2 regions of the Micromonospora sp. NPDC048063 genome follow, and region 1 is predicted to be linked to the other one. Evidence: riboswitches for the same ligand, from Rfam matches in the RefSeq annotation. Region 1 holds a riboswitch; the other holds the start of a gene.

Evidence for each region. Region 1 has a riboswitch for S-adenosylmethionine ahead of ACGFZ2_RS24540 (aminotransferase class V-fold PLP-dependent enzyme). Riboswitches for the same ligand answer to the same signal wherever they lie in the genome.
Region 2: another riboswitch for S-adenosylmethionine. It lies ahead of ACGFZ2_RS16185 (ABC transporter substrate-binding protein); the one in region 1 lies ahead of ACGFZ2_RS24540 (aminotransferase class V-fold PLP-dependent enzyme).

What each region holds. Positions count from the first base shown of each region.
Region 1 covers NZ_JBIDBG010000011.1:105,874-109,589, reverse strand. The annotation lists gene ACGFZ2_RS24545 (PrsW family intramembrane metalloprotease) at 1-1,022, opposite strand, end outside; SAM riboswitch class IV at 1,086-1,207, shown strand; gene ACGFZ2_RS24540 (aminotransferase class V-fold PLP-dependent enzyme) at 1,254-2,552, shown strand; gene ACGFZ2_RS24535 (aromatic acid exporter family protein) at 2,591-3,716, opposite strand, start outside.
Region 2 covers NZ_JBIDBG010000005.1:249,773-253,488, forward strand. The annotation lists gene ACGFZ2_RS16175 (amino acid ABC transporter ATP-binding protein) at 1-441, opposite strand, end outside; gene ACGFZ2_RS16180 (amino acid ABC transporter permease) at 438-1,217, opposite strand; gene ACGFZ2_RS16185 (ABC transporter substrate-binding protein) at 1,259-2,113, opposite strand; SAM riboswitch class IV at 2,381-2,492, opposite strand; gene ACGFZ2_RS16190 (proprotein convertase P-domain-containing protein) at 2,945-3,716, opposite strand, start outside.

The sequences.
Region 1 (3,716 bases):
CGTCGCCCCAGGCTGCTCAGCGCCGCCACCTCCGGCGGGGTCAGCCAGCCGGCCCGGACGTAGTCCGGCAGGGTGCGTTCGGTGAGCCGCCCCTCCCAGGCCCGCAGCCACACGGCCAGCCCGACCATGCCGAAGAAGATCGGCACCATCACGCCGATGAAGCCGTACAGCATGATCAGCGCCTCGCCGGTGGCCTGGGTGAGCGTGGGCAGCAGGTTCCACAGGCCGTGCAGCATCATCGCCAGCAGCAGGCCGGCGATCGGGGCGAGCACCCGGACGCGCCGGTCGGCGGTGCGGGCGGCGATGCCCAGCCCGACCCCGGTCATCGAGGTGAACAGCGGGTGGGCGAAGCCGAAGAGCAGGATCCGGACGATGAAGATCGCGATGACCTGCTGCGTGCCGGTCGCCGGGCCGTACCGCTCGACGCCGGTGGCGTAGCCGTAGCCGCCCAGGTAGAGGATGTTCTCCACCATGGCGAACCCGATCGCGGAGAGCCCGCAGTAGACCAGGGCGTCGGTGATCCCGGAGATCTCCCGGCGGCGGAAGATCAGCAGCAGGATCGGCCCGAGCGCCTTGGTGAGCTCCTCGATGAACGGCGCGACCAGCACCGCCGTCAGCGCGGTCGGCAGCCCCCAGTCGTCGAAGAGCCCGGACGAGAACTCGTTGACGGTCAGCGAGGCGGCGGTCGAGACGAACGCGCCCCAGGCGAAGCAGAAGATCAAGTATTTCAGCGGTTCCGGTTCGTACCGGTCGAGCCAGAGGAAACAGCCCACCAGCACCGGAACCGGGAGGATCGCCGCGACCAGGCCGATCAGCAGCGCCTGCACGCCGAGGCTCTCGCCGAGCGTGAAGACCATGAACACCGCGCAGGCGGCGATCAGCAGGACGACCCCGGCCAGCACCAGGGCCCGCCGCCAGCCCAGCCGGCGCAGCGGCATCCGGGGAGCGGCCGCGCCCGACGGCGGGACGGCGGGCACGGTCGGCGACGGCGGCAGGGGTGCGCCGGGCGGGGTGTCGGCCATGCGGTCAGCGTAGTCACCCCCGGCCGGCTGGACCGGGCGCATCCGCGCGCTATGCTGCTGGCAGGTCACGAGCGCCAGCGTCAAGCCCCGGCTTGCTGGCCGGCAACCCTCGTCGAGGTTCGCGGTGGGGTGCCCCGGGTGATGACCGGGCCCGGCCCGATTCGCGTGCCGGGCAAGCGCGGACCCCGCCCGGTGTGCCCACCCGGGGTCCCCGGACCCGGAGGTCGGCCGATGACCGTCACCCTCGTACCCCCGCCCGCGCCGCACCCGACGCGGACCGCGCCGCCGGCTGCGACCGCCGGGCCGCTCGACGTGCTCGGCGTGCCGGGCCAGGTCAACCTGGACTACGCGGCCACCGCGCCGTGCGCGCGGGCCGCCGCCGACGCGGTGGCCGAGCTGCTCCCCTGGTACGCCAGCGTGCATCGCGGCGCGGGGGCGCTGTCCCGGCGCTGCACCCTCGCCTACGAGCGCGCCCGGCAGACCGTCGGCGACTTCTTCGGCGCCCGCGCCGGCGACCACGTGCTCTTCACCCGCAACACCACGGACGCGCTGAACCTACTGGCCCGGGTGCTGCCCGCCGGCACCACGGTGGTGACCTTCGGCGGGGAGCACCACGCGAACCTGCTGCCCTGGCCGCGCGGATCGGTCCGGCTGCCGGTGCCGCGGGAGCCGGCCGAGGCGGTCCGGGCGCTGGACGCCGCCCTCACCGAGCTGCGCAGGCCGGGCGCGGGGGGCGGCCCCGGCGCCGACCGCCACCCGCCCGTGCTCGTCGCGGTGACCGGGGCGAGCAACGTGACCGGCGAGCGCTGGCCGGTGGCGGAGCTGGCCCGGGTGGCCCGGCGGCACGGGGCCCGGATCGCCGTGGACGCCGCGCAGCTCGCCCCGCACGCGCCGGTGGACATCGCCGCCCTCGACGTCGACTACCTCGCGGTCTCCGGCCACAAGCTGTACGCGCCGTTCGGCGCGGGCGTGCTCGTCGGGCGGGCGGACTGGCTGGACGCCGCGCCGCCGTACCTGGCCGGCGGGGGCGCCACCGGTCACGTCGGCGCGGCCACCCACGACGTACGCTGGGCGACCGGACCGGCCCGGCACGAGGCGGGCACGCCGAACCTGCTCGGCGCGGTCGCCCTCGCGGCGGTCTGCGGCGCCCTGGCCGGGGCCGACCGGGCGGCGCTGCACGACGCCGAGCAGGCCCTGCTGGCCCGGCTGCGCCGCGGCCTGGCGGCCCTGCCGCACGTGGTGGAGCTGCGCACCTTCGGGCCGGACGCGCCGCGGGTGGGCATCGTGTCGTTCGTGGTGGCCGGCCGGGACTCGGCGGACGTTGCGGCGGAGCTGGCCGGCAACCACGACATCGGGGTGCGCGACGGCCTCTTCTGCGCCCACCCGCTGGCCCGGCGACTGCTCGCCGAGGCGGCGGCGCGCAGCGGCCGGCGGGACCTGCCGCCGACCGCCCTGCGCGCGAGCGTCGGCCTGGGCAGCACGGCGGAACACGTGGACCGGCTGCTCGCCGCGCTCGCCGCGGCGGCCTGAACGACCGCCGCCGCACGGCTGACCCGCGGGGCGGCGGGTCAGCCGACCGGCGGGGCGGTGGGCGGCTTCGGGGCGGCGGCCGGCTCGGCCTGGCCGCTCGGGGTGTCCTGGTCGCCGAAGGACTTCCGGACCAGGCGGTTCGCCTCCTCCTGGCTGATCCCGGAGGCCACCAGCAGGTCGCTGGCCGTGGTGCGCACCTGCGCGATCACCACGCTGCCGGAGAAGCCCACCCCCTCGGCGTACGCCCGGCCGGCCTCGCTCACCGCGCGCAGCGCCCGCTCCCGTGCCTTCTCCGGCTCCTCGCCGACGGCGAACTCGTGCTTGAGCAGGCGTACCGACTCGGCGAGGTGGGCCGCCGCATCCGGCATCGGCTCCGGCACGGGCTCCTCGTCCTCGATCAGGGTGACCGCGCGCCGGATCAGCGTGCCGGCGTTGCGCATCGCCCGGTCGATCGGGTCGGCGGCCTCGGCGTAGTGGGTGAGTTCGTCCCGCCGGTGCCACCGGGCCGGCGAGAGGACGGCGGTCTCCTTCGCCCCCTCGATCGCCTCGGTGAAGGTGGACAGCTCCTCCTGGTTGTTGCGCAGCCGGTCCAGGGCTTGTTGGGCCTTGTCCCGGTCCCGTTGGCGGAGGGCGTCGGCGGCGCCGTCGAGCTGGGCGGCGAGCAGGTCGAGCGCCGGCCGGGCGGCCCGGTTGATCACCCGGAGCGGATTGAGCGGCAGCAGGACCGAGGTGACCAGCAACGCGATCCCGCCGCCGACGAACGCGTCGACGAACCGGGGGATCTCCAGGTTCGCGGTCTTCGGGCTCAGCGTGACGATCAGCACGGCCGTGGCCGCCGCCTGGATGACGATGGAGACGCTGGCGCCGGCGAAGATGGTCAGCACGATCGACCCGGTCACCACGAGGCCGAGCTGCCACGCCCCGGCGCCGACCAGGTAGATGAGGAAGTCGCCGACGGCAACGCCGACCGCGACCCCCACGATCAGCTCGACCGTGCGGCGGAGCCGCTGACCGACCGAGGCGGCGAGGGTGCCGACCGCGGAGATCGGCGCGAACACCGGCTCCGGGTTGCCCAGCAGATTGTGCGCCGCCCACCAGGACAGGCCGGCGGCGAGGCCGGCCTGCACGGCCAGGCCCCACGCCATCCGCACCCGGTGCAGCCGG
Region 2 (3,716 bases), on a different contig from region 1:
CCCGCCCGACAGGTGCGCCGGCCGGGCGTCGGCCTTGGCCGCGAGCCCCACCAGCTCCAGGTGGTCGCGGGCGACCGCCGCCGCCTCGTCCTCACCAAGCTTCCTGATCCGGCGCAGCGCGAGGGTGATGTTGCGCAGCACGCTCATGTGCGGGAAGAGGTTGAACTGCTGGAAGACCATGCCGACCCGCTGCCGCAGGGCATCCGGGTCGTCGCCCAGCACGCTGCGCCCGTCGAGCAGCACGTCGCCCCGATCGGGCTCGATGAGCCGGTTGATGGCGCGCAGAAGCGTGGACTTGCCCGAGCCGGACGGGCCGATCACGCAGGCCGTCGCGCCCCGCGCGACGTCCAGGTCCACGCCGCGCAGCACCCGGTGCGACCCGAAGGCCAGGTGCACGTCGCGGACGCTCAGGCTCACCGAGGTCGTCGTGTCGATGCTCATCGCTGGTTTCCTCCCGCCGCCCCCGGCAGCGCCAGGTCGAGGTCGTCGTCGGCGTCGGCGGGCGCGGCGGCCTGCCGGCCGTGCCGCAGCCGCCGGTCGATCCAGTTCACGACGTGGGTCAGCGGCACGGTCAGCGCCAGGTAGAACAGGCCGGCCAGCAGCAGCGCCGACTGGTTGCCGGTGTTCGCCGCGTAGTCCTGCCCGATCCGGAACAGCTCCCGCTGGCTGGCCAGCAGGCCGAGGAAGTAGACCAGGCTGGAGTCCTTGATCAGCGCGATCAGCTGGTTCACCCAGGCCGGCAGCACCCGGCGGATGCCCTGCGGCACGATCACCAGGCGCATCGCCTCGCCCCAGGACAGGCCCAGCGCCCGGGCCCCCTCCAGCTGGGCGGCCTCCACCGACTGGATGCCGGAGCGGAAGATCTCGCCGATGTAGGCCGCCGCGATCAGCGACAGCGCCAGGATGCCCAGGGGATACGGGTTGGGGCCCCACACCTCCATGCCCAGCGGCGCCAGACCGACGCCGATGAGCAGGATGGTCGCCGCGGCCGGCAGGCCGCGGAAAACGTCGGTGTAGACCCGCGCCGGCCAGCGCAACCATCGGGTACGCGAGATGCCGGCGACGGCCAGCCCCATGCCCAGCACCGAGCCGAGCAGGGCGGCGGAGATCGCGAGGATCAGCGTGTTGGGCAGCCCGACCGTCAGCATCTCGGGCAGCGCCTCGCGCATGGAGTCCCAGTCGAAGAAGGTCTCCCACAGGGTGCTCAACGGATCCATCGTGTTCTCCTACCGTCCCGCTCGCTCGTCGTCCGTACGTGTCAGGAGGCGGCCGAGGCCGACGGCACCGGGACGGTGCCGCTGCCCGGCTTGAAGTCGGCGGGGATCGGGCGGCCCGGGTAGTACTGGGCCTGCAGGCGGCTCCACGTGCCGTCGGCGATCACCTCGTCGAGGCCCTTGTTCAGCGCCTCGCGCAGCTTGTCGTTGCCCTTGGCGAACGCGTACGCCGTCGGGGCCGGGCTGAGCAGCTTCCCCGCCACCTTGATCTTGCCGTTGCTGTCGGCGGCCGACTTGTCGCCGATCTCGGCGGGGGCGATCCAGGCGTCGGCGGTGCCGGCCTTGAGCTGGTTGATCGCGCCGTTGTAGTCGGGCACCCGGACCGGGTCGAGGCCCTCGCCGGTCGCGTAGTCGTCCTGGACGGTGCCCTGCACGACCACGACCCGCTTGCCGGCGAGCTGGTCGAAACCGGTGATCGACGAATTGGCCGGCACGTCGAGCCCGAAGTGGCCGAAATCGTAGCCGTTGCCGAAGTCGACGGTCTTCTTGCGGGCCTCGGTGATGGTGATCGAGGAGCTGCCGACGTCGAACTTGCGGTTGTTGACCTGCGAGAGCAGCGCGGAGAAGTCCGTCCCGACGAACTCGACCTTCAGGCCGACCTTCGCGGCGACCGCGGTGAGCAGGTCGTTGTCGAAGCCGGTGAACTTGCCGTCCTTGAGGTAGACGTTCGGCGGGGCGTCGGTGAGCGTGCCGGTGCGCAGCACACCCGGCTGGAGCAGGTTGTACGGGTTGTCGGTCGCCTCGGACGCGTCGTCGCCGCAGGCGGTCAGGGCGGTGGCGGCGAGGACGGCGGCGACGCCGAGGGCGGCGGCGCGGGTGAGGGCGGGAAGGAATCGCACAGGTGTCTCCGAAAGGGGTCTCCGACGGCGGGCACGGGCGTGCGTCGCCGGCGGTGCGCCCGGTGGGCGTACCGCTGGGGTGGTCCTGGGAAGGGGGTCTGGTGCGTGGCTAGCGCGGGTCGCCGGGGCGACACGAGGCGCTGCAGACCCGCATCATGTCGACGTGGCGGCGCCGGGTCAGGGGCGGCGTCGGGGCCGCGGCGCGGACCGTCGGTACGCAGATGCGGAAGGACATGGCTCTCCTCGGTCGTTGCTGACCTGGGAACCAGGCCACGCTTGCACCGGAGCTGCTCCGGTGCCTGGTCTTCACCCGGGGCACCCCTGCGCGGACGAGGGTTGCCGGCCAGCGAGCCGGGGCTTGACGCTGGCGCTCATGACCTGCCGACGAGGCTAGCAGCCCCCCGTGGTGGCGCGTCCAGCCGCTATGACCACCCTCACGTGGCGCCGCCCGGCGCGAGCGGAGACGCTGCCGACCCAGGCGGCGACCGGCGGCGAATTGAGGCTGACCCCGACGCCGAGCCCGGTGGCGAACCCACGCCGAACCCGGGGCCGAACCGGCGGGCTCGGTTCCGGGCGGTCACTCCTCGATCGCGCCGCCCACGTGCCGCGGGTGCTGCCGGACGGTGTAGCCGGGGGTCGGTGGCGCGGCGGGCGAGGTGGTCGGCGAACCCGGTCTGCTCGCGCAGCGTCTTCGAAGAACTTCGCCTTGAGTCCAGCAGAAACGGACACGGTCCTCGCAACTCCCAGAAGGTCTGGGTGTTGCGAGGACCGCTAGATCCCGAGGTTCAGCCGGGGTCCCGGTGTGGGGGTGCGCTGGTGGCGCCGTTGCCGCTAGAGCGTCAGCGTCCAGGTGTTGAGGTAGCCGGTGTCGCCGGAGGCGGCGTCCTGCACCCGCAGCTTCCAGGTGCCGTTACGGGCCTCGGAGGAGAGGTTGACGGTGTAGGTCTGGTTGATGTTGTCGGTCGAGCCGCCGGTGCGGTTGTGCAGGGTGTAGGCGGTGCCGTCGGGGGCGATGAGGGTGACGACGAGGTCACCGATGTAGGTGTGGACGATGTTCACGGCGACGGTGCTTGCGGTGGAGGCGTTGCCGGAGCAGCCGCTGATGGTGATCGAGCTTTCCACCGTGGTGTTGTCGCCGATGCTGACGTCGGTGCCGTTCGTGCCGGTGCAGCCCGGGGGCGTCCCGCCGACCAGGTTGAGCGTCCAGGTGTTGAGGTAGCCGGTGTCGCCGGAGGCGGCGTCCTGCACCCGCAGCTTCCAGGTGCCGTTGGCGGCCTCGCTGGAGAGGTTGACGGTGTAGGTCTGGTTGATGTTGTCGGTCGAGCCGCCGCTGCGGTTGTGCAGGGTGTAGGCGGTGCCGTCGGGGGCGACGAGGCTGACGACGAGGTCACCGATGTAGGTGTGGACGATGTTCACGGCGACGGTGCTGGTGGCGGAGGCGTTGCCGGAGCACCCGCTGATGGTGATCGAGCTTTCCACCGTGGTGTTGTCGCCGATGCTGACGTCGGTGCCGTTGGTCTGCGAGCAGCCGGGCGGCCCGTTGACCGTCAACGTGTACGACGCGGTCTGGGTGGTGACCGTGCCGGTGCCGGTGACGGTCACC